One region of the Polaromonas sp. CG_23.6 genome, then DNA from elsewhere that is predicted to be linked to it. Evidence: predicted binding sites of a transcription regulator. Region 1 holds the regulator's gene; the other holds the start of a gene.
The links. Region 1 encodes HrcA, which represses chaperone genes, less so after heat shock. Its sites were predicted from a motif close to TTAGCACTCNNNNNNNNNGAGTGCTAA; they were not measured.
Positions count from the first base shown of each region.

Region 2: the regulator HrcA is predicted to act here: its motif matches at 1,670-1,696, upstream of H4V98_RS05740 (co-chaperone GroES).

Region 1 is NZ_JARXUY010000001.1:1,348,400-1,363,824, reverse strand. It holds gene clsB (cardiolipin synthase ClsB) at 1-365, opposite strand, end outside; gene nudB (dihydroneopterin triphosphate diphosphatase) at 510-977, opposite strand; tRNA gene H4V98_RS06455 (tRNA-Ile) at 1,247-1,323, opposite strand; gene hrcA (heat-inducible transcriptional repressor HrcA) at 1,348-2,361, opposite strand; gene H4V98_RS06445 (NAD kinase) at 2,410-3,288, shown strand; gene recN (DNA repair protein RecN) at 3,323-4,984, shown strand; gene rapZ (RNase adapter RapZ) at 5,106-5,963, shown strand; gene mutY (A/G-specific adenine glycosylase) at 6,112-7,269, opposite strand; gene H4V98_RS06425 (dynamin family protein) at 7,266-9,254, opposite strand; gene mutM (bifunctional DNA-formamidopyrimidine glycosylase/DNA-(apurinic or apyrimidinic site) lyase) at 9,322-10,137, opposite strand; gene H4V98_RS06415 (tetratricopeptide repeat protein) at 10,260-12,056, shown strand; gene H4V98_RS06410 (lipoprotein insertase outer membrane protein LolB) at 12,072-12,584, shown strand; gene ispE (4-(cytidine 5'-diphospho)-2-C-methyl-D-erythritol kinase) at 12,628-13,521, shown strand; tRNA gene H4V98_RS06400 (tRNA-Gln) at 13,597-13,673, shown strand; gene H4V98_RS06395 (ribose-phosphate pyrophosphokinase) at 13,889-14,863, shown strand; gene H4V98_RS06390 (50S ribosomal protein L25/general stress protein Ctc) at 14,973-15,425, shown strand, end outside.
Region 2 is NZ_JARXUY010000001.1:1,210,058-1,225,482, reverse strand. It holds gene metK (methionine adenosyltransferase) at 1-20, shown strand, start outside; gene H4V98_RS05750 (hypothetical protein) at 192-410, opposite strand; gene H4V98_RS05745 (hypothetical protein) at 768-1,457, opposite strand; gene H4V98_RS05740 (co-chaperone GroES) at 1,788-2,078, shown strand; gene groL (chaperonin GroEL) at 2,182-3,831, shown strand; gene H4V98_RS05730 (HAMP domain-containing sensor histidine kinase) at 3,908-5,374, opposite strand; gene H4V98_RS05725 (response regulator transcription factor) at 5,371-6,108, opposite strand; gene H4V98_RS05720 (cytochrome b/b6 domain-containing protein) at 6,207-6,836, shown strand; gene H4V98_RS05715 (molybdopterin-binding protein) at 6,833-7,624, shown strand; gene H4V98_RS05710 (pentapeptide MXKDX repeat protein) at 7,713-8,033, shown strand; gene H4V98_RS05705 (cytochrome c biogenesis protein DipZ) at 8,066-9,376, shown strand; gene H4V98_RS05700 (DUF805 domain-containing protein) at 9,697-10,026, opposite strand; gene pgi (glucose-6-phosphate isomerase) at 10,125-11,699, opposite strand; gene tal (transaldolase) at 11,716-12,663, opposite strand; gene zwf (glucose-6-phosphate dehydrogenase) at 12,814-14,280, shown strand; gene H4V98_RS05680 (SIS domain-containing protein) at 14,282-15,127, shown strand; gene H4V98_RS05675 (M20 aminoacylase family protein) at 15,267-15,425, opposite strand, start outside.

The DNA.
Region 1 (15,425 bases):
CGCTCATCCACCACGCACAGCTTGCGGTGCAGCCTGCGCCAGCGTTCGGGCAACAAAAATCCCAGACTTGACCCTACAGGAGAGTATCTACACCATTGAACGCCTGAACTGGAAAATTTTCGCAGCCAGTCATCCGGCAATGGTCCACTACCGACCGCATCAACCAGAACCTGAACCGTTACACCGCGTTTGGCCGCCCGCACGAGGGCATCGGCCACAACGGCGCCAGCCCCATGAAAATCAAAAATATAGGTTTCAAGCTGTATCCATTTCACGGCACCGTCGAAGGCCTGAACAAGTGCCGGAAACAATGCCTGACCACCTTGAAGCAATTGAAATGTTTCGGATTGGATCGAAGTCGCCATCAGTGTATGAAAAAAGTTTCGGGAAAAACTTCATGTCCCTGGGAGAACGGAAAATCAATTGACATTGCGGTATTGGAAGCGAGAAACATGAGGGTTGTCTGCAACGTTAACGCCGTGAAAATTCGTGGATGCTGCCGCACCTGATCAATCGATTGAATCCCTGAATCTCGGCAACATCAAGATGGCCTCGGCATTGGAGGGAGAAAAGCATTGTTCCGCAGCATTGCGATGCGCCAGCCATTGCGAAGCTGTATGTTCGCGGGGACTGAGTCTGACTGTACAGCTTTGAGGCAGGTGCAAACCAAAGACATGCTCGGTATTGCGCGTGATGCCGGGTGCATAACGATGGCGCCAAGCGGGATAAATGTCGTACACATTTGAAAGGCCCCAGTTTCGAATTTGGGATGGCGCGGCAATAATACCGGTTTCTTCTTCGACCTCACGCAGCGCTGTTTCCAGCAACGGCTCGTCTGGCGTGTCTTTTGAGCCGGTCACGCTCTGCCAGAAACCCGGATGGTCAGCACGTTCGATCAAAAGCACATCAAGTCGAGACGTGAAAATGATGACCAGAACCGACTCTGGAATTTTGAATGAGGAAATTTTTGAATCCATGATCGATTATTGCGGCTTGGCAGAGGCTTGCCTGGCTTGCTACTGGTCAAGGATTAACAGAATTGAATCGGCAGGTTCAACAATTCACGGTAAATCAGATCGCCAGCATATTGTGCTGGCAGCGACTGTTGCTGCTGGGGCTTGTTTACTGAATTGCAGGTGCCAGTATGGAACACTGCACAAAAAACATATTGATCGCCAGTCAGGCTTTGAGCATCAAAAACAAAAAAGCCCGCTATTTTTAAATAGCAGGCTTTCCATATTTGGCGTGGTGGGGCGTCACGGACTTGAACCGTGGACCAAAGGATTATGAGTCCTCTGCTCTAACCAACTGAGCTAACGCCCCTTCCACTGGCAGATTGTAGTGTCTCTATTTGCTGTGACTGAGCGCTGTACTGACCAGTTTGGACGTGATATCAACAATCTGGATCATTTTTTCATAGGGCATGCGCATTGGCCCGATTACCCCCAGTGTGCCGACAACCTGACCATCGACTTCGTACGGTGCGGTCACCACCGACAATTCATGGAAGGGAATGACCTGGCTTTCGCCGCCGATGTAGATGCGTACCCCCTCGGCGCGGCTGGAAACATCAAGCAGGCGCATCAGTTGCGCCTTTTGCTCAAACAGGTCGAACAGCTTGCGAAGGTTGTCCATGTCGCCTGAAAAATCACTGACCGCCAGCAGGTTTCGCTCGCCTGAAACGACCACCTCATCACGCGACTCAATGGCTTCTGAGCTAACCACGACCGCTTCCTGCATCAGGGAAGCGATTTCTCCCCTGAGCACTTCCACTTCATTTTTCAGCCGTTCCCGCACTTCTTCGAAAGCCATGCCGGCATAGTGAGAATTCAGAAAATTCGACGCTTCGATCAATTGCGAGGCGGTGTAGTCGGTTTCGGTGAAGATGACGCGGTTCTGCACATCGCCGTCGGGCGACACGATGATCACCAGAAAACGCTTTTCAGACAGGCGCAAAAATTCGATATGCCGGAATACTGAAGTCCGGCGCGGTGCCATCACCACGCCGACAAATTGGGACAGGCTCGACAGCATGTGCGCGGCATTGCTGATCACCTTGAGCGGCTGGTCAGGTGCAATACGTGCCATCTGGCTGGCCACCGTCAGGGGGTCACGCTGCGTGGTCAGCATAGTGTCGACAAAAAGGCGATAGCCCCGTGCCGTCGGAATGCGTCCAGCGGACGTGTGCGGGCTGACGATCAGACCGAGATCTTCCAGGTCGCTCATCACGTTACGGATCGTGGCGGGCGACAACTCCAGGCCTGAAGCCTTGGAAAGCGTGCGCGAACCGACCGGCTGGCCGTCCGCAATATAGCGTTCAACCAGCGCTTTCAACAACAAACGGGCGCGACTATCAAGCATGGGGACATTCTACGAAGCTTGGTTGGCAGGTTGTGATGTAATTTGACGATGAAGTCGCAATTCCGCCATGTCGCACTGATCGGCAAGTACCAGGCCCAAGGCTCCCGTTCAGCCTTGGAACACATTGCGCATTTCTTGGGCTCGCAGGGTTGTGAGGTGGCACTGGAGGAGGACACGGCGCGCAATACCGGCTTGAGCCAGTTCCCGACGCTTGATGCGGCCGGAATTGGCGCGCAGTGCGATTTGGCCTTGGTGGTGGGCGGTGACGGCACCATGCTGGGCATTGGGCGCCTGCTGGCCCAGTTTGGCGTGCCCGTGGTTGGCATCAACCAGGGGCGGCTGGGCTTCATCACCGACATTGCTTTTGAAGATTACCAAGATACCCTGACGCCGATGCTGCGCGGGGAATTCGAGGAAGACCGGCGCTGGATGATGCAAGCCAAGGTCATGCGCGATGGCCATTGCGTTTACAGCGCCACGGCCATGAATGATGTCGTGGTCAACCGGGGAGCGACCTCAGGCATGGTCGAGCTGCGCGTCGAAGTCGATGGTCGGTTCGTTGCCAACCAACGTGCCGACGGCCTGATCATTGCGTCACCTACCGGTTCAACGGCCTACGCGCTTTCAGCGGGCGGTCCTTTGCTGCACCCTTCGATTGGCGGCTGGGTGCTGGTGCCCATTGCCCCGCATAATTTGTCCAATCGGCCTATCGTGCTTTCAGACACCGGGGAAGTTGCTATTGAAATGGTAGCGGGTCGGGACGCAAGTGCCAGCTTTGACATGCAGTCGCTGGCCAGTTTGCTGCATGGTGACCGGATCACCGTCAGGCGTTCAGAGTTCCAGATGCGCTTTTTGCATCCCAAGGGCTGGAGTTACTTTGACACGCTGCGCAAAAAACTTCACTGGAACGAAGGCGTCGTGGGCTGAGCGCTACCGCTTTTGCATTGAACTGCACCAAGATATGAGCATCAAAAGCATTGCCCTGCGGGATTTCGTGATCGTGCGCGAACTCGATCTTGACCTGATGGACGGATTCACCGCACTGACCGGCGAAACCGGCGCCGGCAAGTCGATCCTGGTGGGCGCCCTGCAACTGGTGCTCGGCGCACGTTCCGACGCAGGGGTGGTGCGCGAAGGCGCCGGGCGCTGCGAGATCAGTGCCGAATTCGACAGCCCTGCCCGGCTGGCGCCATGGCTTGAGCAGGCCGGCCTCGAGTCCGGCGACACCCTGCTGCTGCGCCGCACGGTGGATGCGCAGGGCAAGAGCCGGGCGTGGATCAACGGCAGCGCGGTCACCGTCACCCAGCTCAAGGACATCGGCAGCCAGCTGGTGGACATTCATGGCCAGCATGCCTGGCAAAGCCTCACGCGCCCGGACGCCGTTCGCGGCCTGCTGGACTCGTACGCAGGGGTTTCGACCGACCTGCTTTCGTTGCGCTGGCAGGAATGGCGCATGGCGCAAAAAACCCTCGCGCAGGCGAAAGATGCCCAGGAGAGCCTGGAACGTGAACGCGAACGGCTGGCGTGGCAGATTGGGGAACTGGGCAAACTGGCACCCGGCGAGCAGGAATGGGAAGAACTGAACACCCAGCATGGACGGCTGTCAAACATGCAGGACTTGCGAGAAGCCGTGCAAACAGCGGTCGACGCCTTGCGAGAGGCCGATGACAATGCCCTGACGCTGCTGAGCCGCGCCATTCAGGCGCTGGAAAACCAGGCCCAGATAGAGCCGGAATTCAAGGAGCTTGCCGCAGTCTTGCATACGGCCATGGCGCAAATGGACGACACCGTACATTCTTTGCGTGCCTATGCCCGGGACGCCGAACTCGACCCCCTGCGGCTGGCCGAACTGGACGAACGCTTGGCGCAATGGATCAGCCTGGCGCGCCGTTACAAGCGGGCACCTGCCGAACTGCCTGAACTGCTGGCATCTTGGAAGGCTGAGATGCGTGCACTGGACGAGGCCGCTGACCTGGTTCAGCTTGAAAACAAAGAGGGCTTGGCCAAAGCCGGGTACATGAAGGAGGCCGGCGAAGTTTCGCACCTGCGAAGCCTGGCAGCGCCCTTGCTGGCCAACGCCATTACCCAAGCGATGCAAGGCCTTGGCATGCAAGGCGGCAGCTTTGAAGTTGTGCTAGCCCCAGCGGAACAGCCGGCGCAGCATGGGCTGGAGCAAGCCGAGTTCCTGGTTGCCGGACATGGCGGCAGTACCCCCAGGCCGGTGGCCAAGGTGGCTTCGGGAGGCGAGCTGTCCCGCATCGCGCTGGCCATTGCCGTCACCACCAGCCAACTGGGGCAGGCCCAGACCCTTATTTTTGACGAGGTGGATTCCGGCGTGGGCGGCGCAGTCGCTCAAACTGTTGGCCGGCTGATGCGTCAACTCGGCCAGGACCGGCAGGTCATGGCAGTGACGCACTTGCCACAGGTGGCAGCGTTTGCCAACCAGCATCTCGTGGTGTCAAAACGCTCGGAACACGGCACCACGTTGAGCAGCGTCGAGCATGTAACCGGCCAAGTGCGCGTGACCGAAATTGCACGCATGCTGGGAGGGGAACGCCTTTCGGGGACCACGCTTGCACATGCCACCGAAATGCTGGGGCAATCCCCTAAAGAGGGGACATAACGACATGGCTTGATACCATCAGGGCCATGAACATTTGTCTGCTGAATTACCTGGATACGCCCTGCCGCCATGACCGTTTAAAGGCAAAACGCCATTCGTTACGTGCCGAAAGGTTGATGTGATGGAAATGATTCTTATCACCGGCATGTCGGGCTCGGGCAAGTCGGTTGCGCTTCATGCGCTTGAAGATGCCGGTTATTACTGCGTGGACAATCTTCCGCCAGAACTGCTTTCACCCTTTGTAGCCTTGAAGCGGCCGCACAATGCCTCAAAGCTGGCCATCGCCATGGATGTCAGGAGCGCAACGTCGCTGCCGCTGGTGCCGCAGCAGCTCAGGGAGTTGAAAGCCCAGGGGGTGCAAGTCCAGTCGCTCTTCCTTGATGCCAACACCGACACGCTGGTGCGGCGATTTTCAGAGACCAGACGCTTGCATCCGCTGTCAAGAATCGACGCCACCGACCAGCATCGGGCACTGGTCGATGCCATCGAACTTGAAAGAACGCTGCTGGCTGAGATGCGCGAACAGGCGCATGTGATTGACACCAGCATGATCCGGTCGGCCCAGTTGCAAGGCTATGTGAAATCGCTGCTTCAGCATCCTGGACGTCAACTGACCCTGGTGTTTGAGTCGTTTGCCTTCAAGCGCGGCGTGCCGCTGGATGCCGATTACGTGTTTGATGTCCGCATGCTTCCCAACCCTCACTACGAGGCAGGGCTGCGGCACCAGACGGGCCGTGACAAACCAGTGGCAGATTTTTTGAGGTCGCATTCGGAGGTGGACGACATGTTCCGCCACATCGAGCAATTCCTCAGTCACTGGCTGCAGGCCCTGGTGCGCGACCACCGGAGCTACGTCACGGTGGCGGTAGGCTGCACGGGCGGCCAGCACCGTTCGGTTTACCTGGTGGAGACGCTGGCAGCGGCCTTTGGCAAGGATTGGCCAACGCTGAAACGGCATCGCGAACTTGAAGCGGGTTGATCCGCCGGGCTCAACCTTTGCGCGATATCTCCCTGTCATTGTCTGACGGCGCTCGGTATGCCTGATTTCTTATTGCTACATAATTCATAGCTGTAAAAACATACTGGTATTGCGCAAAAATCTTTCTCTTCTTAAAAAAACTTACTGGTTAAGCCTTGATCGCTCCAAACGACGGGTCGGCGCTATCTTGCGACAGCAGCTTGCGAATGGGCGCGGGCAGACCCAGCGCAGGCCATGCCTGCGGACTGAACCAGGCGGCCGGACGGCTCTCGGACACCATCGACGCAGGCATGGGCTGATCGGCCTGAAAACCTGCAATCCACGGCGACAAATACAGATCCTTGTGCGTCAGGACATGGACAAAGGCCGGCAGGGCCTCGACACGGCCCTCAAGGCTTTCAGGCAGAAGCGACTTGAACGCGTCATCGCTGTCAAACACCGGCAGGCAATATAACCCGCTCCAGATACCGGTCGCAGGACGCTTTTCAAGCCACACTGAACCGTCGGGTCGTTGGGCCCACAACAGGCTGAACGACTGGGCGCTGCGCTTGAGCTTGCGGGTCTTGACCGGGTATTTTTCAGGCTTTCCCTGTGCGCGTCCAAGACACAGCGCCTGCACCGGACACAGCAGGCACTTGGGCTGCCGGCCGGTGCAGATGGTGGCACCCAGGTCCATCAGTGCTTGGGTGTAGCGCGGCATGGCCTGCGCCAGGTCTTCATGCGGGAGCAACTCGGTGGCCAGGTTCCAGAGCGCTCGTTCCTGGGCAGCCTGCGCCATATCACCAGAAAATCCCAGTACCCGCGTGAGCACCCGCTTGACGTTCCCGTCCAGAATGGCGACCCTTTCTCCAAAGCAGAATGAGGCGATGGCAGCGGCAGTCGAACGGCCGATGCCCGGCAAGGTCTGCAGTTGCCCGGCCGACGCTGGAAACTGCCCGTTGTGCAGCGACATCACATCCTGCGCACACCGATGCAGGTTGCGCGCGCGGCTGTAATACCCCAGCCCGCTCCACAAGCTCATCACCTCGTCGTCAGAAGCAGCAGCCAGATCGCCCACAGTGGGAAAACGCTGCAAAAACCGGTCGTAATACGTCAGCACCGTGACGACCTGGGTCTGCTGCAGCATGATTTCGGACAGCCAGACCCGGTAGGGATCGCGTGTGTTTTGCCATGGCAGGCTGTTGCGACCATGGGTTTTCTGCCAATTCACGATGTCATTGGCGAACGAAGACGGAAGGCTTGCGCCAGCCTCAAAAGGTTTGCCGGTTGGAAGCCGTCCAGCGCTATCTGATGTACTTTGCGTCATGCCAATTCAGCCAAAGGTGTGTGCGCAGCATGACCTGCACAGTCTGGGAGTGGTTGCAGCGCAAATGGCAAAGGCTCCATATTTAGAAGCTGCGAGGTCAAGTCTCCAAGCATGGTTTCCATGGCTCGAAGCCGGATTAGCTGCTGATTTATTTCGGAAATTCGTTCATCCAGCATTAACGCGGCCTGATCAATGCGCGCGATGGCATCGAGGCGCTTGTCAAAACTCTGGCGCCTTTCGCGCATTTGTGCATCGAGTTGTGCAGATGCTGACTGGTTCCACAGTTCAACTTCGCCCAGAGCGGACTCAAAAACCATGCGCATGCGGCCGCTCAGTGCACGCACAAGTCTGTCTGAAAACCCGGCCTGCGCCATCCGCATCACATTGCCCAAACTGATGTATTGCAAATGGCTGCGCTCGATCAGTTCGAGGTCCTGCACAGACTGCTTCATGTCGGGCGCCCGCCCTGCCTTTAGTGAAAAACCAAACTCTGCGTTGATCTGCCCGAAGGACGAATCCAGCATTGCCTGTATTTCAGCCATGGTCGTTTGCGCCTGGTGCAACGTTTTGCGCAAGCCTGAAAACGTTTCTGAATAGGTTTTTTTCAGGCGCAGCTTGATGCCGGGCTGCTTGAGCGCAGCGGTCAAGCCGGCAAGTTCTGCCCTGAGCGTCGGCAGGCCCAGCAAATGGACAACATCGCCCAGCAAACTGTTGTGCACTGTACGAATCGCATGCAGCCTGGCACTGCTGCCTGAAAACTCGGCCTGCTCGTGCTCGATCCGCTTGCGCATGCGCTGGATGACCGAGCTGTGTTTCCCCCGCAATCCGCGCAGTTCCAGCATCTGATCGGTCTGGTCACGACGGCGCATGGTTAATGCGCGTGCGGCCTCGTTGTTCAATTCCTGAATACTGGCGGCGACAGCCGTGCGCAGAATGTTCTGCCTCTGTCCTATCAAACTTTTTGCCAGGGCCAATTCAAGCACTGGCAACTGGCTGGCCTGCAACAGCACATCGTCATGCGTGATTTTGGCAACCAGCCCCTTTTGTGCCGATACGGCCAGCACCTGCGAACACTGCAATCCCAGGATCTCGGCCGAGCGTGCACTTTTTCGGTCGATCTGCGCCTGGACCTGTTCAGGCGTGCTCAGCGCATCCCATAAGGTGTCGATCTTGTTGAGCACGACCAGCCGGTTGTCACTGCCAGTTGCGCCGTTGTCCAGATGCTCCTGCCAGATGGACAGGTCAGACCGGGTCACACCCGTGTCGGCCGCCAATACGAATACCACGGCATGCGCCTGCGGAATCAGGCTGACGGTCAGTTCAGGCTCCGCGCCGATGGCATTGAGCCCCGGGGTGTCAAGAATTACCAGCCCCTGCTTGAGCAGGGGATGCGCAATATTGACCAGTGCATGGCGCCATTTCGGCACCTCGACCCGGCCATCGGCCGCTATTGGCGGATGGTCTTCAGACCGGTCGTCATTCCAGAAGCCGAGGGCGCGTGCCTTTTCAAGCGTCACATGCTGCACTTCGGCGGCTTTCTCGAATGCCTCTGCCAACTGGGCGGGATTGTCCACCTGAAGCTCAATCTGAAACCATTTTTGAGGCATCAGACGCCACGCCATCAGGGCCTGCGGCTGCATTCGCGTTTCGATGGGCAACAAGCGCAGGCAAGGCACCATTTCAGGGTCATAGCCCAGTTCGATCGTACACATGGTGGTCCGCCCGGCACTGGCCGGCATGATGCGGCGACCATAGCCAGCGAAGAAAATGGCGTTGATCAGCTCGGACTTTCCACGGGAGAACTCTGCCACAAATGCCACCATGACCTTGTCGGAGCGCACCTGCGCCTGCAGTCTGAGCATCCGGTCTTCCATCGCAGCGTTGAGCAGGCCCTGCTCTTTCACCCACTCGGCAAACCGTTTGAGGCGCAAGGCGAAATCACGCCGCCAAGCGCCTTGCTGGTCAAATTGTTCGTTGAAAGACATGCGCTGTGGTCATAAAAATGGTCGAGGCAATATAGCACCCGGGTCCCAGCCGACCACGTTTAAAAACTCAGGCTTTTTGACAGATGGCGCAATAAAAAGTGGAGCGCTGGCCCTGCCGAATACTCTTGATCGGCGCAGCGCAAACCTTGCACGGCAAGCCGGCCCGGTCATAAACCATGGCGTCAAGCTGAAAATGGCCCGCCTCGCCATCGGCGTTGGAAAAATCCCTGAGGGTGCTGCCGCCCTTGGCCACAGCATTTGTCAACACCGTCTGAATGGCGTGATGCAAAAGGGCAGCGCGCGGCTTGCTGATCCGCGATGCACGGGTGGTGGGGCGGATGCCCGCCAGAAACAAGGCTTCGGAGGCATAGATGTTTCCGACACCCACCACCGCATGGCCCGCCAGCAACAAGGGCTTGATGGCGGTATTGCGCACGTTGAGCCACTGATGAAAAACCAGCGCGTCAAACGCCTCGCTGAGCGGCTCGGCACCCAGCCGACCCAGCAGCTTTTGCGCCGCAGCATCAGCTTCACCCGCCGCATAGACCACGGCCCCAAAGCGGCGTGAATCGTGCAACCGCAAGGTGCCCAGGCTGGTCACCAGGTCAAAATGATCATGCTTGCCCGGCGCCGGCAAATTGGCGCCAAAGCTGAGGCTGCCCGACATGCCCAGGTGCATCAGCAGCAGGCCTTCGCTCAAGTCCAGCAGAAGGTACTTGCCCCGGCGGCGCACGGCCAGCACCTGCTGGCCATGCAGCTGCGCGCCCTCGCAGCCCAAAGGCCAGCGCAAGGGTTTTCCCACCATCACGAATTCGATGCGGGCGCCTGCAATGCGACTGGCAAAACTCAGGCGGGTGACTTCGACTTCGGGCAGTTCAGGCATGTGTTTAAAACTCTTCGGAAAAACATGAGGCTTGCAAAGCCGGGCACAAGAGGCGTCACTTTTGGTATCTGGGTGCATGACCAGCGCAAAGCGCCAGCAGAAGCCTTCAATTATCATGGGCGATGAAGAAAAAATCCGGCTTTGCTTTTGCCTGTCTGTGCCTTGTTGCCCCGTTGGTGCTGGCGCAGGCCAGAACGCCCGAGACCCCTACACCTGCCAAACCTGCCACCGTAGCGGGTCTTTCGGAAGACAAGGCGGCGCAAGCATCGGCAAGCGTGTCTTCGCTGGACGGCGAGTTGTTCTATCAGGTATTGGTTGGCGAGCTGACGGCGCAGGAGGGCGAAGCTGCCGCAGGCTTTGCCCTGCTGCTCGACGCAGCCCGGAAAACCGGCGATGCCCAGCTTTACCAGCGGGCCAGCGACATTGCGCTGCAGGCTCGCTCGGGCGATGCAGCGTTGCAGGCCGCGACGGCATGGAAGCAGGCGTTGCCTGCGTCCCGGGAGGCCAATCGCTATGTCCTGCAGATCCTGGTTGCGCTGAACCGCGTTGCCGACACCGTCGAGCCACTGAAAACCGAGATCAGGATGGTGCCCGATGCCGAACGTCTGGCCATGCTGGCGGCCATACCGCGCATTTATGTCCGCGCCAGCGATCGCAAGCTGGCGGCCAGCGTGGTCGAAACCGCTCTGGCCGACTACCTGACGCCTACCGCTTCGGCAAGCGCCGCCTGGACCACGGTCGGACGGATGCGACTGGCAGCGGACGACCAGCCTGGCGCCTTTGAAGCGGCTCAACGCGGCCAGGCAGCCGATCCACGTGCCGAAGGCCCGGTGGTGGTAGCGCTCGAACTGTTTGACCCAAAGCGGCCCGAAGCCGAAGCACTCGTCAGAAATTACCTGGCCGGTGGCCAAAGCCCGTCCACGGCGCTGCCTGAAATCCGCATGGCCTATGCCCGCGTGCTGCTTGATGCGCAGCGCTATGCCGAAGCGACTGCGCAGTTGCAGATCGTCACGCAAGAAAAATCTGACTATCCCGAAGGCTGGCTGGTGCTCGGTTCGTTGCAGTTGCAGGACAACCAGCTGGAAGCCGCCCAGGCTTCGCTGGAGCGTTATGTTGCGCTGGCCGCACAGGCCCCCCAGATCGAACGTAACCCCGGCCTGGCACAGGCTTATCTCTTGCTGTCGCAACTGGCCGAAAAGCGCAAGGACTATGCGGCGGCCGAAAGCTGGCTCGTCAAGATTGAAAACGCCGCCGACCTGGTGCAAGCACAAATTCGCCGGGCCTCCATTTTGGCCAGACAGGGCAAGATGGAAGAAGGCCGCAGCCTGATTCGTACGCTGCCCGAACGAACGGATGAAGAAGCCAGGCTGAAACTCAATGCAGAAGTAGGCCTGCTGCGCGAGTTCAAGCAGTACCGTCAGGCCCGCGAACTTCTGGCGCAGGCACTGGTCAAAACCCCCGAAGATACCGACCTGCTGTACGAGCAGTCGATGGTGGCTGAAAAGCTCGGGCTGGCCGACGAAATGGAGCGGCTGCTGCGCCAGGTGATCCAGCTCAAGCCAGACCACCATCATGCCTACAACGCGCTGGGTTATTCACTGGCCGATCGCAATGTCCGGCTCTCCGAAGCGCGCGATCTGATACGAAAGGCCATCGAGTTCGCGCCAGCCGACCCTTTCATCAAGGACAGCCTGGGTTGGGTTGAATTTCGCCTCGGCAACTCTCTTGAAGCCGCGCAAATTTTCGAAGCCGCTTTCAAAGCCAAGCCCGACGCTGAAATTGCCGCGCACTACGGCGAAGTGCTTTGGAGTCTGGGGCAGCGAGACCGCGCGCTGGCCATCTGGAAAGAAGGCCAGCTCATCAACGCCGACAACGAAACGCTGCTTGAAACGCTTAAACGCTTCAAGGTGACGCCATAAAAACAGGGATCCGCCTTGCACTTTACCCACCGGCTGCGCGCCCTGCTTCTTCCCGGATTTCTTTTTGCTATCATTTTAATAGCTGGCTGCGCACGTCCAGTAAGCGGCACAGCCTTAAATTACTCAAAAATCGAGTTCTGGACAGGTCGTATCAGCCTGAATATCAAAAGCGAGCCTGAGCAGTATTTCTCTGCAGGCTTTGAACTCAAGGGCAAGTCCGAGCGCGGTGAACTGACGCTGATCAGCCCGCTGGGCAATGTGCTTGGCGTGCTGCGCTGGGCACCCGGGGAAGCCGAACTGGATTCGGGCAACAGCAACATCCAGCGCTTTGACTCGGTCGATGCCCTCATGGCGCAGACCACGGGCGCAGCTGTTCCACTGGCTGCGCTGTTCGCCTGGCTGCAGGGCGACAACGCCACAGCCAGTGGCTGGTCAGCCGATCTTTCGAGGCAAAGTGAAGGCCGCATCGCCGCCACCCGTATGCAGCCCCTGCCCCAGGCGGATCTTCGTGTGGTGCTCGACCAATAGCACCTCGCCTGACTGCCCAACCCCTGTTCTGAAGGTTTCCCGCGTGACGCGTTTTCCACTTTCCTCGCGACCGCTTAAGGCCCTGTATGACGTGCCGGCGCCGGCCAAGCTCAATTTATTCCTGCACATCACCGGCCGTCGGCCCGACGGCTACCATCTGCTGCAATCGGTTTTCATGCTGATCGACTGGTGCGACACACTGCATTTTGAACTGCGCACTGACGGGAAGATCAGCCGTACTGACCTGAAAAGCGACCATGGCGCTGAATCCGACGCACTACCAGACGAAGATTTGGCTGTGCGCGCCGCCCGCTCCTTGCAGGCAGCTTGCGGCACATCGCTGGGCGTTCATATAGGCTTGGAAAAAAATATTCCGTCGCAAGCTGGCATGGGCGGCGGTTCGTCGGATGCGGCCAGTTGCCTGCTCGCGCTGCAGCGGCTGTGGGGCGTTCGTCTGCCCGAAAAAGACCTACAAACTTTGGCGCTTTCATTGGGCGCAGACGTTCCTTTCTTCCTTTCGGGCGGCCATGCCTGGGTCGAGGGAATTGGCGAGAAAATCACGCCGCTTGCTTTGCCATCTGCGCGGTTTTTGGTGGTTAAAACACCTGCGGGGGTGTCAACGCCAGAAATTTTTAAGGCTTCAAGCCTGAAACGTGACACAGCGACTGCTACAATGCTAGGCTTTGCTGCATATGCTGACGGACAGGGTTTTAACTTTGGCCATAACGACTTGCAGCCGGTAGCGCAAAAGCTTTGCCCGCAGATTGGCCAGTCACTTGAGTGGTTAGAATCGCAGCAGCTTTCAGGACGCATGACCGGCTCGGGAAGTGCTGTATTTGCACAGATTTTTGAAGAGACTGACTTGTTAGATGCCCCTGGCGGCTGGCTGGTTCGCAAGTGCAAAAATCTGGAGATGCATCCTCTGGCGAGTTGGTAAACTACCGGCTTTCTGGAATGCGACTCGCAAGCAACGGTTATAGGTCGGTTGTTGGCAACAACAACTGTCCTGTGTAGGGGTGTCGCCAAGTTGGTTAAGGCACTGGATTTTGATTCCAGCATTCGCAGGTTCGAATCCTTCCACCCCTGCCAAATTTCCAGACCTGCCAGTTGCAGGTCTGAGTTGATCCAGGCGCTGCATGGTTGCAGCGCTTCCAGACCCGCAAGTGGCGGGTCTGTGTGTTTAGAAAGACTGCAACGCAACTCACTGCCAAGTCCGCGTTGCACATTGCTTTCAGTGCGTATTTTGCTTCGATAAATAGTTCACTCCACTTTCAAGTCCGTCCGCAGCCGGACTTCATACGCAAATGCATCACCCCGACTTCATGGTTTTCACCGGCAATGCCAATCCTGACCTGGCCGCAGAAATTGCCCATAACCTGGGCATTTCACTGGGCACCGCCCATGTGGGACGATTTTCAGATGGCGAAGTCACTGTCGAAATTCAGCAAAATGTCCGTGCCCGCGACGTGTTCGTGGTGCAGTCGACCTGCTCGCCGACCAATGACAACCTGATGGAACTGCTCATCATGGTGGACGCGCTCAAGCGCTCATCGGCTGACCAGATCGCCGCCGTGATCCCTTATTTTGGCTATGCCCGGCAAGACCGCCGTCCGCGTTCGGCGCGCGTTCCCATCACCGCCAAGGTGGTGGCCAACATGCTGCAGGCTGTTGGCGTCACCCGCGTCCTGACCATGGACTTGCATGCCGACCAGATTCAGGGGTTCTTCGATATTCCGGTGGACAACATCTATGCTTCGCCCGTGCTGCTGGGTGATCTGCGGCAGAAAAACTACACCGACCTGATGGTCGTGTCGCCCGACGTTGGCGGCGTGGTGCGTGCCCGTGCCCTGGCCAAGCAACTCGGTTGCGATATGGCGATTATCGACAAGCGCCGCCCCAAGGCCAATGTGTCCGAAGTCATGCACGTGATCGGCGACATTGAAGGCCGCAACTGCGTGATCATGGACGACATGATCGACACCGCCGGCACCCTGGTGAAAGCGGCCGAGGTGCTGAAAGAGCGCGGTGCCAAGAAAGTCTATGCCTATTGCACCCACCCGATCTTCTCGGGACCGGCCATTCAGCGCATCACGGAGGGCGATGCACTCGATGAAGTCGTGGTCACCAACACCATTCCGCTAAACGCCAACGCGTTGGCCTGCAAAAAAATTCGCCAGCTCTCCGTGGCGCCGCTGATTGCTGAAACCATGCAGCGCATCGCCAAGGGAGAGTCCGTCATGAGTTTGTTCTCGGATCAAGACCAGCCTGATCTGATCTGAAGCAAAAAAGCCGGCTGCTCAGCCACAGAACCTTTCGAGGCTTGAAATTTGAGCAGTCTTTTGAAGTCAGGGTGAGACTGGTCGCGGTCCGCCCATTTTGGAGAAGATTATGAAATTCGTCGCTTTTGAGCGCGCAAAGCAGGGCACGGGTGCGAGCCGCCGTCTCCGCATCACCGGCCGCACGCCCGGTATTGTTTATGGCGGAACCGCCGAGCCGATCCTGATCGAAATCGATCACAACGCCTTATGGCACGCCATCAAGAAGGAAGCTTTCCACGGCGCCATTCTTGAGATGGAACTGGCCGGCACGGAACACAAGGTTCTGCTGCGTGACCTGCAAATGCACCCGTACAAGCAGCAAGTCCAGCACATCGACTTCCAGCGCGTTGAAGCCCGCACCCGCATGACCGTCAAAGTACCCGTGCATTACAGCGGCGAAGAAGAATCCCCAGCCGTCAAAACGGAAAACTGCATCGTCAACCATGTGTTGACCGAAATGACTGTTTCCTGCTTCCCGGCCGACATTCCTGAATTCATCGCCGTTGACCTGAGCGCACTGACC
Region 2 (15,425 bases), 140 kb from region 1:
GCAATGCCGCAGGTTTGTAGTGCTATTTCCTTTGGCCGGGACCTGTCGGGTCAGGCCAAAGAAAGACACGAAATTGATGGATTGCAACAATCGGTGAGAAATCAGAAAAACACCGTTCTGTTTCACCTGTTCTGAAAGCCACGGGCGCAGTCCGTCAAGGTCAGGGCAAAAAAATCACTTGAACGCTGGCGCTATCCCCGGGTGTAAGGCGAATCGGGAATGAACTTGCTCTTGGTTCCCTGAAGTTCCGGTGCGGGTTCTGCGTCAGGCTGAGGAACAGGCACTGTCTTGTTGGTCCCCTCGAACCCGAAATCCTTGCCTCGGCGCTTGGGGCCGGAATCAGGGGCAGGATTGGCATTTTGCGTCCCTTTCGGATCGCGTGAATCGGGTGAATCAGGCGTTTTGGCCATATCTGGCACTCCCTCAGGTGATGAAATGGCTGTTTTCCTTGTGCGTCAGCAACAGGCTCTCGCCCACTGGCGGCTGTAGCAGCGCGTTGTCAATTTCAACGGTAAAAGGCCATCCGTTGCACAACCTGCCAACGGCAGGCCTTTCGTTGCGCACGGAAAAACTTTGAACCGAAATCGGTGTGGAGCCACTTGCGAAAGAACTATCTTTTGGCATGATTATTTATTGCTCAACAGTCAACAGGAATTTACTTTAAAGCTGGCTTTTCCTGTCCTCTATCGGAATTAGAGGAAATTACTGTAGGACACCAGGCAAGTGAGGCTCATCTACTTCCTAGAATCGCGCTGATACCTGAAAGTTCAGGGTTGCAAAAGTAACGTGCCGGTACCTGAGTATTTCATCTTCACAAAGCCCGCTGCATAGTCAATATGCACACCTTCGGCATCGGCAAGGGCTTGCACATCAGCCCATTGCAACGCACGGTAGGTCGGCATCTGGTTGCCCCCGGTGAGCAGCTCATTCGACGCGGCAGGTGCTGTCGTGATGCACAGCCGGTGGTCGCCTGCCTCGGTTTCCACGCTCACCACCACGACAGCCGGTGGCTCGAACGCATCGGTCAGCGCGATCAAACTGGCAGTGAACACGCTGCGAAGCATGCCCTTGGGCAGCCTGGCGACGGATTGCGCAGCCTGGTTGTCTAAAGAAAACCCGCGAAATGAAAGTTCGGTCGCCATCAGGCTCAGGGATTCCTCGACCGCGCTGTTTACCGCAACCAGTTCGTTGTCCTTCGGCGCCAGCCAGGTCATCAGGTTCATCGACGTGGCGGCAGCTTCCCGCGACAAGGTGGCAAGGGCCTGGGTGTTCTTGGCCAGCTGGTCCATGTCGGGTGCGGCGCCCTTGACCCGCCTTTCCAGCATGGCTGACATCATGCCGATAGGCTGAAGCGTCCCGGCGAGGTTGTGGCGAATGGCCGGCAGTAGCCGGCGCATGAGGGCATAGCGGGCCGCCTCGGCAAGACGCTCTTTCAGATTGATAATTTCGCTGGACATTAAGAAAAGGCAGATGGTGTTAATAAATCTTGGATCAGGGTTTCGCCTGGGCGGCCATGCATGATGCAAAACGTCAAGCAAAAGCGCCCCCGGCCACGGCCATTACCGGCCAAATAATAGCAGTGGCCGGCGGTCTGATTTTCGGTGCAATCGCAGGCAAATCAACCAATTCAACAGCCAGCCCTTGAAAACAGGGATGATTGCCCCTATTATTAGCACTCGATGGTATGGAGTGCTAACAACATTACACGCCGCCCAATCGACAGGCAATCGCTTCTCAGCGGTTGCGCTTCAACTTCAAAAACCATTGTTAAAAACAAGGAGCTTTTCATGAATCTTCGTCCTTTGCACGACCGCGTGATTGTCAAACGCGTGGAAAACGAAACCAAAACAGCTTCCGGCATCGTGATTCCGGACAGCGCTGCTGAAAAGCCAGATCAGGGCGAAGTGCTGGCCGTTGGTCCAGGCAAGAAGAATGACAAGGGCGAAATCGGCGCCATGGCCGTCAAGGTCGGCGACCGTGTGCTGTTCGGCAAATACAGTGGCCAGACCGTCAAGGTTGACGGCGACGAGTTGCTGGTCATGAAAGAAGAAGACCTGTTTGCAGTGGTCGAGAAGTAATCTTTTACCCGCTTCGATATTGCTACTTATTTAATAGCTGCTTATGTACGCAGGACGTGCGCAAGCAGCCTATTTCATTCATAAATCTTAAGGAATCCGAATCATGGCAGCAAAAGACGTAATTTTCGGCGGCGAAGCCCGCGCACGCATGGTCGAGGGTGTGAACATCCTGGCCAATGCCGTCAAGGTGACCCTGGGCCCCAAAGGCCGCAATGTGGTGCTTGAGCGCTCGTTCGGCGCCCCGACCGTGACCAAGGACGGTGTGTCCGTCGCCAAGGAAATTGAACTCAAGGACAAGCTGCAGAACATGGGCGCGCAGATGGTCAAGGAAGTCGCTTCCAAGACGTCTGACATCGCTGGCGACGGCACCACCACAGCGACCGTGCTGGCACAGGCCATCGTTCACGAAGGCATGAAGTACGTGGCTGCGGGCATGAACCCGATGGACCTGAAGCGCGGCATCGACAAGGCCGTTGCGGCCCTGGTCGAAGAGCTGAAGAAGGCTTCCAAGGCCACTACCACGTCCAAGGAAATCGCACAGGTCGGTTCGATCTCTGCCAACTCCGACGAAACCATCGGCAAGATCATCGCTGACGCGATGGACAAGGTCGGCAAGGAAGGCGTCATCACCGTTGAAGACGGCAAGTCACTCGACTCCGAACTCGACGTCGTTGAAGGCATGCAGTTTGACCGCGGCTACCTCTCCCCTTACTTCATCAACAACCCGGAAAAGCAGTCCGCACTGCTGGACAACCCGTTTGTCCTGCTCTACGACAAGAAGATCAGCAACATCCGTGACCTGCTGCCTACCCTGGAACAAGTCGCCAAGGCTGGCCGTCCGCTGCTGATCATTGCCGAAGAAGTCGAGGGCGAAGCCCTGGCAACCCTGGTCGTGAACACCCTGCGCGGCATCCTGAAGGTTGTCGCTGTCAAGGCCCCTGGTTTCGGCGACCGCCGCAAGGCCATGCTCGAAGACATCGCTGTACTGACCGGCGGCAAGGTCATCGCTGAAGAAGTCGGCATGTCGCTCGAAAAAGTGACGCTGGCTGACCTCGGCCAGGCCAAGCGCATCGAAGTGGGCAAGGAAAACACCATCATCATCGACGGTGCCGGCGAAGCGGGCGACATCGAAGCCCGCGTCAAGCAGGTTCGTGTCCAGATCGAAGAAGCGACCAGCGACTACGACCGTGAAAAACTGCAAGAGCGCGTGGCCAAGCTGGCCGGCGGTGTTGCCGTGATCAAGGTCGGCGCAGCCACCGAAGTCGAGATGAAGGAAAAGAAAGCCCGCGTTGAAGACGCACTGCACGCTACCCGCGCTGCTGTCGAAGAAGGCATTGTGGCTGGTGGCGGCGTGGCCTTGCTGCGCGCCAAGCAGACCGCTGGCGTCATCAAGGGTGACAACGCTGACCAGGACGCCGGCATCAAGCTGGTGCTGCGCGCCATCGAAGCCCCATTGCGCGAAATCGTTTACAACGCAGGCGGCGAAGCCTCTGTGGTGGTGAACGCTGTGTTGGCCGGCACCGGCAACTACGGCTTCAACGCCGCCAACGACACTTACGGCGACATGATCGAAATGGGCATTCTGGACCCAACGAAAGTGACCCGTACGGCCCTGCAAAATGCAGCGTCGGTCGCATCCCTGATGCTGACCACCGAAGCCATGATTTGCGAGTCTGCCAAAGACGACGCACCTGCAGGCGGCATGGGCGGCGGCATGGGTGGAATGGGCGGCATGGGCGATATGGGCATGTAATGTCCCGCCTGGCCAGGGTTTGACCCTGGCCTCCCGGTTAGCCAAAAGCCCCGCAGCGTCAAGCTGCGGGGCTTTTTCACGCCAGCCGGAAGGAAAACACGGCGCCTTTTTCTGCACGCTTGAGCAGCGCGATATCGCTGCCATGGAGTTGCAAGATACGCTTGACAATCACCAGCCCGAGTCCGCCGGCCAGCCCGCCCGCCGATGAAAACATGGGCCGCATGAAAAGCCCCTTGTGCAGCTCGTCAGGAATGCCCGGCCCCGTGTCACTGACTTCAACCCGTACACCTGTCCCTTCGGCACGCAACTGCACCACGATCTCACCGCCCTCGGGCGTATGGCGTATGGCGTTGTCCAGCAGATTGGTAAGCACCCGCTCGATCAGGCCAAGATCAGCGGTGACTGCTGGCAAGCCCGGCGCGATATCAGCCACCAGCCGTTGATGTCGAGTCTCCGAAGCCAACCCGAATTTCTGAAAGACGTCCTGAATCAGATCGGCCAGTGCAAAACTTTCCATCTCCGGCTGCAACACCCCGTACTCCAGCCGGGCCAGTTCAAACAGCTCTTGCGCCAGGCGCCCGACCTTGCGGCTCTGACCGAGTGCAATCTCAAGATAGCGGCGGCGGTCAGCATCCCCCAGCGTATCGGCCTTGATCAGCAAGGTTTCAAGATAGCCATGCAGGGAAGTGAGCGGTGTGCGCAAATCATGCGATATGTTGGCAAACAGTTCACGTCGTTGCTGCTCCTGAGCCGTCAGTTCGTGCCACTGCTCGGCGATACGCTGGGTCATCACTGCAAAAGACTTGGCCAATGTGGAAATTTCGTCGCTGCCTTCGCATGCTTGCGCCAGCGCGGGTGCAGCGCCTTCAAGCGCCGCCAGACCATCGGTTTGCAGGTGGCCCACAGCATCCGATAGCTGGCGCAAGGGACGCGTGATCAGGTGAAAAGCCGCCAGCCCGGCCAGCAAACCCAGCAGCGTCACCAGGCCCATGGACCAGAGCGTCGAACGCAGCAGGCTGTCGGCCGAAAGCCTGGCGGCCAGGGTGTCGCGCTCTTCACCGAACAACACGACATAGACATAGCCGGCATCACGTCCATCGACCTTGAGCGGCGCGGCGCTGAACACTTTGCGTGAACCAGGGCTGCGCGGATCGTCGCCAAAAACCGGCAATGGCGCACCGGCCAGCAGGCGCCGCACTGGCGCCATATCAACCCGCTCACGCTTGAGATGTCCCGGCGGTGCGGCCTGCGCTTGAATACGCCCGTCAGGCGCCAGCAGATAGACCTCAACGCTGGGGTTGACCGCCATGAGTTTGTCAAACAGGTCATGCACTGCGCCCTCGTTCACACCACCCTGTGCCATTAACGTCGAGTTTTCGGCAATATGCGCTGCCAGCCCGATGGACAGGCGCTGGGTCAACTCTTCTTCATACTGACTGTGGGCTCTCGTCTGCAGCCAGACCGACGCGCCGCAGCACGCCAGCAGCAATACGGCAAAGACAATTGACAAATTCTGGGAAAGGGAAAGGCCACGAAGCTTCATGGCATTTTTTCCGAGGACATCACGGATGAAGTGTCGGCTACCAGCTTGTAACCGCGCCCCCATACCGTGAGGATGCGCCTGGGCTCCGCCACATTGGCTTCCACCTTGATACGCAGGCGGTTGATGTGGGTGTTGACCGTGTGTTCATAGCCGTCATGCTGATAGCCCCAGACCTGGTTGAGCAGGTCGAGCCGCGAAAAAACCTGCCCCGGATGGCGTGCAAAAAAATACAGCAGGTCGAACTCTCGGGGGGTGAGCTCAATCGGCTTGCCGTCCATCTGTACCGAACGTTCGAGCGGGTCGATGCAAAGGTTGCCAAAATCGATGCGGCCCGAACCTGCACGCGCAATGCGCGCCATGGCGTCCGTGCGCCGCAGCAGCGCACGCACACGCGCCACCAGTTCCAGCACGGAAAAAGGCTTGGTAAGGTAGTCATCGGCACCCAGTTCCAGCCCCAGGATACGGTGTACTTCGCTGGAGCGGGCGCTGATGATGATGATGGGCGTGTAGCGCGTCATCGCGCGGGCACGTCGGCAAATCTCGAGACCATCGACGCCTGGAAGCATGACATCGAGCACCATGGCATCCCAGCGACCACCCTCCAGTTCACGCAGGCCCGCATGCCCGTCAGCGGCATGGACCACCGTGAAACCTTCGTCGCACAAGTGCATTCGCAAGAGTTCGGCGATGTGGGGGTCGTCCTCGACGACCAAAACGCGTTTGGCAAGGTCCATGGCTGGAAATTATCACGTCATCCGCGTTTTTTAGTTATCACAATTAATTGAAGATTCGGTGATAAATCTGCCATGTGACAAATCTAATAATCCACCCCATGAAACCCAATATCAATGCAGCAGACACGGCGCCCATCCACCCGGTGTGGATGCGCATCACCCATTGGCTCAACGCCATCGCGGTGCTGGTGATGGTGGCAAGCGGCTGGCGCATCTACAACGCGTCGCCGTTTTTTCCTTTCAGTATTCCGTCTGAGCTGACGCTGGGCGGCTGGCTCGGCGGTGCATTGCAATGGCATTTTGCGGCCATGTGGCTGCTGGCCGCCAATGGCCTTGTCTACCTGATGCTGAACATTGCAAGCGGCCGCCTGTTCCGCAAGTTTTTTCCATTGTCAGTGCCAGCCATCATGCGCGACGCCCTCGCTGCACTGCGCGGCCAACTGTCCCACGCCGACCCGCGCCGATACAACAACGTGCAGCGCTTTGCCTACCTGTTCGTGATGCTCGACATCGTGCTGCTGGTGCTGTCAGGGCTGGTGCTGTGGAAGTCCGTTCAATTCGGATTCCTGCGCGACCTGCTCGGCGGCTATGAGTTTTCCCGGCGAATCCACTTTTTTTCCATGGCGGCCCTGGTTGCCTTTGTCGCCGTGCACCTGGTCATGGTCGCACTGGTTCCCCGCACGCTGCTCACCATGCTAAGCAGTGGTCGCACACGAAAGACAGTATGAAAATCATTCAACGTCCACCCCTGGCCGGCATTGACAGCGATGCCGCACTGTCTGAAGCCCGCAAACTGATCGGCAGGCGTATCAAGCAGCCGGCGCGCCGTGCGTTCCTGCAGCGTTCGCTGACATTGGGCGGCCTGTCACTGCTGACGGGCTGCAGTATCAGCGACAACGACAGCGTCGAAGCAGCTCTGGCGCGAATTTCGCGTTTCAATGACACAGCACAAGGCTGGATTTTTGACCCCAAGCAGTTGGCGCCGACCTATCCAGAATCGATGATCACACGGCCTTTCCCCTTCAATGCCTATTACAGCGAAGACCAGGTCCGTGAAGTGGACGAGGCCAGCTACAAACTCGAAGTGACCGGTCTGGTCACCGACAAGCGCAGCTGGACACTGGCTGAACTTCGTGCATTTCCCCAGCAAGACCAGGTCACACGGCATATTTGTGTCGAAGGCTGGAGCGCCATCGGCAAATGGGGAGGCGTGCACTTTGCTTCTTTCCTGAAGCGCATCGGTGCCGACACCAGCGCGAAATACGTCGGCTTCAAATGCTCGGACGACTACTTCACCAGCATCGACATGCCGACAGCCTTGCATCCGCAGACGCTGCTCACGCTGAGCTATGACGGTCAACCTCTGCCGCCCAAATACGGCTTTCCGATGAAGCTGCGCATGCCGACCAAGCTGGGCTACAAGAATCCGAAACACATCAAGGCGATGTTCGTCACCAACACCTACCCTGGCGGCTATTGGGAAGATCAGGGTTACAACTGGTTCGGCGGAAGTTGAGCACTTTGAAGTGCTCAACACTGTTGATACGTGCGGCACGCGTTCATCCCGAACGCGGCCATCTGAAAACGACTCTCAAGGAATTGAAATGAACAAACTCTCTGCAACCCTCCTGGCCACCTGCATGACCATCGCCTCCGTTTCGGCATTTGCCGCAGACGAGATGAAAAAAGATGCCATGGGCAAAGATGCCATGGGCAAAGACGCCATGACCAAGGATTCCATGAGCAAGGACCACATGGCCAAAGACGGCATGATGAAAAAAGATTCCATGGGCAAGGACCACATGGCCAAAGACGGCATGATGAAAAAAGATTCCATGAGCAAGGACCACATGGCAAAAGACGACATGATGAAAAAAGATGCCATGGGCAAGGACGCCATGTCAAAAAATGAAATGAAAAAGTGATTTTTTGACAGCGCTCTGACCTGAGGTTCCTCATGATTTTTTACCTCCTGTCGTATCTTGGCGGCGCGCTGACCATTCTCGCGCCCTGCATCCTGCCGGTACTGCCCTTTGTTTTTGCACGGGTTGACCGGCCTTTCATGAAAAGCGGCTTGCCATTGCTAGGCGGAATGGCATTGACTTTCGCGGTGGTGGGAACATTGGCCGCGGTTGCAGGCAACTGGGCCATGCAGGCCAACCAGTACGGCCGACTGGCCGCGTTGGCACTGCTCGCGCTCATGGGCTTGGCCTTGATTGCGCCGCGCTGGGCGGAACGATTGGGCCGGCCCGTGGTGGCACTGGGTTCCCGCTTTTCCAGCACGACGTCGAAAGCCAGCGGCAATACGGAAAACTTCATTCTTCCGGCATTTTTCACCGGTATGGCCACCGGCCTGCTCTGGGCGCCGTGTGCAGGTCCCATCCTTGGCCTGATCCTGACCGGAGCCGCCATCGAAGGCCCGAGCGTGCGCACTTCCCTGTTGCTGCTGGCCTATGCGGCTGGCGCGGTGAGTTCACTGGCGCTGGCGCTGCTTGCCGGCAACCGCGTCTTCAGCGCCCTCAAGCGATCCCTCGGCATGGGCGAGTGGGTTCGCAAGGGGCTGGGTGTGGCCGTGATTGCCGGCGTTACGACAGTCGCGCTGGGACTGGACACTGGCTTGCTGGCCCAGTTTTCGTCGGGAAGCAGCGCATCGGCAGAAAAAAGCCTGTTCAAGTGGCTGGCCCCCAAGCCAGGTGGTGCTGCGCCCATGGCGGCGACAAGCGCCTACAAACTGGCTGGTACGGCAGATTCAGGCCGATTCATCAAGATGCAGGCACGCCCGGCATCGCCGGTGCTCAACTTGCCGGTGGAAGGCAAGATGCCCCCGATCAGCGGCGCCGTCGAGTGGCTCAATTCGCCACCTCTCTCGGCTGAAGAACTTCGCGGCAAAGTGGTTTTGGTCGATTTCTGGACTTTTGGCTGCATCAATTGCCGCAACGCCCTGCCTTATGTGAAGGAGTGGCACCGCAAGTACAAAGACCAGGGGTTGGTCGTGATCGGGGTCCATTCACCTGAGTTCGCTTACGAGAAAAATATCAGCAATGTGAAGCGTGCACTCGGTGATCTGGGAGTTGTGTTTCCGGTCGCGGTTGACAACAACTTTGCGATCTGGCGCGCGTTCAACAACATGTATTGGCCAGCACATTATTTTGTCGATGCCCAAGGCCGAATTCGCTTTCATCACTTTGGCGAAGGCGAGTACGAAAAATCAGAACAGGTCATCCAGCAGTTGCTGGAAGAAGCCCGAAAACAGGCCAAACCGGTGTGACTGCGCCCTTTGACAAAGCGCAAGGTACAGCCGGCGAAGGCGCTTTGACAAACCAGCGATTGACGCATCCAGCCCTGAAGTGGACCCCGCGAAAGTGACCCGCATGGCATTGCCAAATGCGGCTTGCGTCGCATCGCTGATACTGACAACCAAAGCCATGGTCTGCGAGTCCGCCAATGACGACGCACCTGCCGGCGACATGGGCCGGGCTTTGTTAAAAAGCCTGGTGGCAGGCCCCGCATTTTTGGCCTCCAGCCAAAAGGGCCACAGCGCGCAAGCGTTGTGGCCCTTTTTTGATGGATGGGCGAAAACCGAAAACGTCAGGCCAGGTTGGAGCCGTAACTGCTGACGTTATCTTCCGTGGGTTGGACCCACCAGTAAAGCAGCACCAGGAATCCGATTCCCGAGATCATCAGGAGCTGCCACCAGCCGCTCTTGCCAATGTCGTGCAACCGGCGCGCACCCACCGCCAGCGCCGGCAACAGCAAGCCCAGGCTGACCAGGCCGCCCAGTTTCGCGCTGATGGTGTTGGCAGCCACCGAAACCAGTACCTGGAACAGAAAAAACCACCAGAATTCCGAACGCGATGCCCGCCCAGAAAACGTTGCATAGTTGCGCAGGCAACTGGAAATGGCTTGGCTAAAATTCATGATTTCCTTCCCCGGGTTGATTAGAAAACTCAAGAGATTACCCTTGGTTCATCATAAGCCGATGCGCTGACAGCCAGCCTGTCAAAACAGCGCCCTTGTCAACGCAAGCGCTGCAGCAATCCGGCGGTCGAGCCGTCCAGCCCGGAAATATTGCCACTTTGCAGGCGTGGCTCAATGTCTTTGGCCAGCACCTTGCCCAGTTCGACGCCCCACTGGTCAAAGCTGTTGATGCCCCAGATGGCGCCGCTAACAAACACGCGGTGCTCCTGCAGCGCAATCAGCGCGCCCAGGCTGGCGGGCGTGAGCCGCTCCAGCAGCAAAAAGGTGCTGGGCCGGTTGCCGGGAAAATCGCGGTGGCCGCCGGCGTCCACCTTGCCCTGCATCAGCGCCTGCGCCTGCGCCAGAACGTTGGCCAGCAGCTTGCCATGGTGGCCGGGCAGGTCATCCGGCGCATGCGCCGCTTGTTTGATCGCCACGAATTCGACCGGAACCACCGAGGTTCCCTGGTGCAGCATTTGAAAGTAGGCATGCTGCCCGTTGGTGCCAGGCTCGCCCCACAGCAACGGCGAGGTGTCAAAAGGCAAGGGCTGGCCATCCTGGTCCACGCGCTTGCCGTTGCTTTCCATTTCCAGTTGCTGCAAATACGCTGGCCAGCGACGCAAGGCGCTGCTGTAGGGCGCGATAGTGCGGCTGGAAAAGCCGTGAAAGTTGCGGTACCAGACATCGAGCAGGCCCAGCCGCACCGGCAGGTTGTGCGCCAGTTCGGCCGTGCGAAAGTGTTCGTCCATTGCATGCGCGCCGGCCAAGAAGTCACGAAAGCCCGCCGCGCCAATCGCAATGGCAATGGGCAGTCCAATTGCCGACCACAGTGAATAGCGCCCGCCCACCCAGTCCCAGAAACCGAAGGTGGTGGTGATGCCGAAGTCGTTCGCCGCCGCCACATTGGTCGTCAGCGCCGCGAAATGCCGGGCGATGTCGTGGCCGCCCTGCGCTTCGAACCAGGCCTTCGCCGAATGCGCATTGGTCATGGTTTCAGTGGTGGTGAAGGTCTTGGACGCCACCAGGAACAGCGTGTTCTCGGGCTTCACAAGGCGAAGTACGGCAGCCAGCTCGTCACCGTCAATGTTCGACACAAAGTGAATCCGCTTGCCGGCTGTGGCGAATTCACCCAGCGCCAGCACCGCCATCTGCGGCCCCAGGTCTGAACCGCCAATGCCGATGTTGACGATGTCGGTGATGGCCTCGTCGGCGCGCACCTGCTCCGCGTAGTCCAGCATGGCGTTCAAAGTGGTTTCCACCTCAGCCTGCGCATCCGCTACTTTATTGATAGCTACTTGAGCAGGTATGTATTGCGCGGAAGGCGGATTTCGCAATAAAAAGTGCATCACGGCACGGTTTTCGGTGCGGTTGATGCGTTCTCCGGCAAACATCGCGTCGCGTTGCGATTCCAGTCCGCACTGCCGCGCCAATGCCAGCAGCAGCGCCTGGCTGTCAGCATCAATCAGGTTTTTGGACAGGTCGGCAAACACATGCGGCGCGTCCTGGCTGAAGGCTTCGAAGCGGTGAGGGTCGCGCGAAAACGCTTCGCGCAGGTCGAAATTTTGGCCGCTGGCTTCAAAACAGGCCTTGAGTTCTCCCCAGGCGGGGGTCCGGTCGCAACGCACTGGTTTCATGAAAATTCCCTTGTGTTCAGACAGCCTGCATCAACTGCTCAAGCTTGACCGCGTCCACGGCAAAGGCACGAATGCCTTCGGCCAGCTTTTCCGTCGCCATGGCGTCTTCGTTGAGCGCATAACGAAAACGCACTTCGTCAAAGTCCACCACGTCCATATCGAGCGAACCGGCGGCACTCGCATCCAGCGCGCGCGGCAATGGCGCGTCACTGGCGGCCAGCTGGGCGAGCAACTCAGGACTGATGGTCAGCAAATCGCAACCGGCCAGCGCAGTGATCTGGCCGACGTTGCGAAAACTCGCGCCCATGACTTCGGTGGCAATGCCGAATTGCTTGTAGTAGTTGTAGATTTCGCGCACCGACTTCACGCCGGGATCGTTGGCGCCGGCATTTGCGTCTTCGGTCCAGGTGCTGCCAGCTGACTTCTTGTACCAGTCGTAAATCCGGCCGACGAAGGGAGAAATCAGTTGCACCCTGGCCTGACCGCAGGCCACGGCCTGGCAAAAGGAAAACAACAACGTCAGGTTGGTGTGGATACCGCGCTGCTCCAGCAGCCGGGCGGCCTGGATGCCTTCCCAGGTGGCGGCCACCTTGATCAGCACGCGGTCGATATGGATGCCTTCGGCCTGGTACAACTCGATCAGGCGCTCGCCCCGGGTCACCGTGGCGATGGTGTCAAAACTCAGGCGGGCATCGACTTCGGTCGAGACGCGGCCCGGGATGATGGACAGGATTTCGCAGCCAAAGCGCACCAGCAGCCGGTCCATGGTTTCGTCCAGCGCCCGGTCCTTGAAACGCGCCACCGTGCTTTGCATCAATGGCGCGTAATCGGCTTTTTGCACCGCCTTGAGGATCAGGGAAGGGTTGGTGGTGGCGTCTTGCGGCTTGAACTGCGCCAGCTGGTTGAAGTCGCCGGTATCGGCCACGACGGTCGTGAGTTGTTTCAGTGCATCGAGTTGGTTCATGGGCTTGGGGAGCGCCGGGCAAGGGCGAAAAGTGGATCAGGACACCCGAAAACCGCACCGTGCCAACACAGGGGTCACAGCAGGTCACCGGGTGTAGTTACCATTATGCCCATAGAATGTGAAACTTTATTACCATCACAAGTCCTTACCATGAGTTTTGACCTCATCCTGTTTGGTGGAACCGGCGACTTGGCCTGGCGCAAGATCATGCCCGCCCTGTTCCAGGCTTTTCGCCACGGCTCACTGCCCGCCGATGGCCGCATCATTGGCGTGGCCCGCGACGACCTGACAGACGACCAGTACCGCACGCTCATCAAGTCGCGCTTTGACCAGGTCGAATTGTCGAAGCGGCCAAACGAAGAAGAATTCACGCGTTTTGCCCGGATGCTCGGCTACCTGCGCATGGACCTGTCAAAACCGGACGACTATGCGCGCCTGGCAGACCTGCTCAGGCAGCGCCCGGCCGATGTGGTGGTGATGTACCTGGCGACCGCGCCCGGCCTGTTCACCACGGTTTGCGAACAGATCGCCGCCGCCGGGCTGAATGGCCCGCAAACCCGCGTGGTGCTTGAAAAGCCGCTGGGCCATGACCTGGCGTCGAACCGCGCCATCAATCAAACCGTTCGCAGCGTGCTGACCGAGCAGCAGATCTTTCGCATCGACCATTACCTGGGCAAACCTTCGGTGCAAAACCTGTTTGCGCTGCGCTTTGGCAATTCGCTGTTCGAGCCGCTGTGGCGGCGCGAGTACATCGCCAACATCCAGATCACGATTGCAGAAGAACTGGGCGTGGAAAAACGCGGCGCTTTTTACGACAATACGGGCGCGCTGCGCGACATGGTGCAAAACCATGCGCTGCAGCTGCTTTGCGCCGTGGGCATGGAGCCGCCCATCAACTCGCATGCCGATGCGATTCGCGACGAAAAGCTCAAGGTCTTGCGCGCGCTCAAGCCCTGGACGCCTGAAACCCTGAACCAGCATGTCATCCGCGGCCAGTATGCGGCCGGAACCATTGATGGCGAAGCAGTGGAGGCCTATCGCAGCGCGCCGGGCGTGAATCCGGAAAGCCGCACGGAAACCTTCGTCGCCCTGCGCACCGAGATCGAAAACTGGCGCTGGGCCGGTGTGCCCTTCTACATCCGCACCGGCAAGCGGCTGGCCGGCCGCGACGCACACATCGAGGTCAACTTTCGCCCGACGCCGCACGCTATTTACAAATCGCGGCAGGACTGCAGCACCGGCAACCGGCTGGTCATCGACCTGCAACCCCGGGATGGACTGGAACTGCACCTGCTCGCGCAGGGCGCCGACCAGCGCCAGCGCCGTGGCACGCCGACGCTGGAGCCGGTGCAGCTTGACCTTGACTTCGACAAGCGATTCGGTGCCGAGCGCGTGGGCGCTTACGAGCGTCTGCTGCTCGATGTGATCGACGGCCGGCTGAACCTGTTCGTGCGCAGCGACGAGCAGGAAGAAGCGTGGCGCTGGGTCGAGCCGATCCTGGACCGCTGGAGCCACGACCCGACCGCACCGCGCCCGTATGCGGCAGGCACCTGGGGACCCAGCGCAGCCAGCGCGATGATCGCCCGCGACGGCTACTGCTGGAGCGAGGAGCGCTAGCATGCTCGACCGAATCAAGGCGTCCCTGCCCTCGCTGGCCCCGGCAGAACAACGCGTGGCGCGCCTGGTGCTGGCCGATCCGCGCGCCTTTGCCAGCCTGCCCATCACCGAGCTGGCCAGCCGCTCGCATGTCAGCAAACCGACGGTGGTGCGCTTTTGCCGCAGCGTCGGCTACGACGGACTGCTCGACTTCAAGCTCAAGCTGGCTGGCAGCGTCAGCGAAGGCGTGCCCTTCATTCACCGCAGCGTCGATGTGGACGACAAGACCGGCGACGTGATGGTCAAGGTGATCGACAACACCGTGGCGGCCTTCCTGAAATACCGCAACGACGCCAGCCCGGTGGCCATTGAAAAAGCCGTGCTTGCGCTGCTGGGCGCATATCACACCGGCAAGCGCATCGAATTTTTTGGTGCGGGCAACTCCGGCATCGTGGCGCAGGACGCGCAGCACAAGTTTTTCAGGCTCGGCGTCCAGAGCATTGCCTACAGCGACGGCCACATGCAGGTGATGAGCGCGTCGCTGCTCGGGCCGGGCGACTGCGTGGTGGTGATTTCAAATTCAGGCCGCACCCGCGACCTGATGGACGCCTGCGACATTGCGCGCAAGAACGGCGCCACCACCATCGTCATCACCGCCACTGCGTCGCCGCTGGCCGCTGCCGGACACATCCACCTGGCCGCCGATCATCCCGAAGGCTACGACCGCTACAGCCCGATGGTGTCGCGCCTGCTGCACTTGATGATCATCGACATCTTGGCAACCTGCGTGGCGCTGCGCATCGGCCCCAAGCTGCAGCCGTTGCTCAAGGAAATGAAAAACAATTTGCGCAACAAACGCTACACCTGATGCGGCGGCCGGTATGGACATCAAGATCGGACTGTCCCGTGAATAGCCAGAATTTTTTATGCTAAATACTGCCTTTGCGCAATATGGGCGGGCATTTATAGCTATTATTTAAATAGCAATTGCTCAACAATGTTCAAATTCACGCCAACGGCATTGAGCGCTCCACAATGCCGGCAAACAGCGCTGCGCCCAAAGGCAGGACGCTGTCGTTGAAGTCGTAGCAGCTGTTGTGCAAGAAGTGGCTGCCGACGCCGCCGACAACGCTGCCTTTGCCATCGGAAAGCTGCTCACCCTGGCC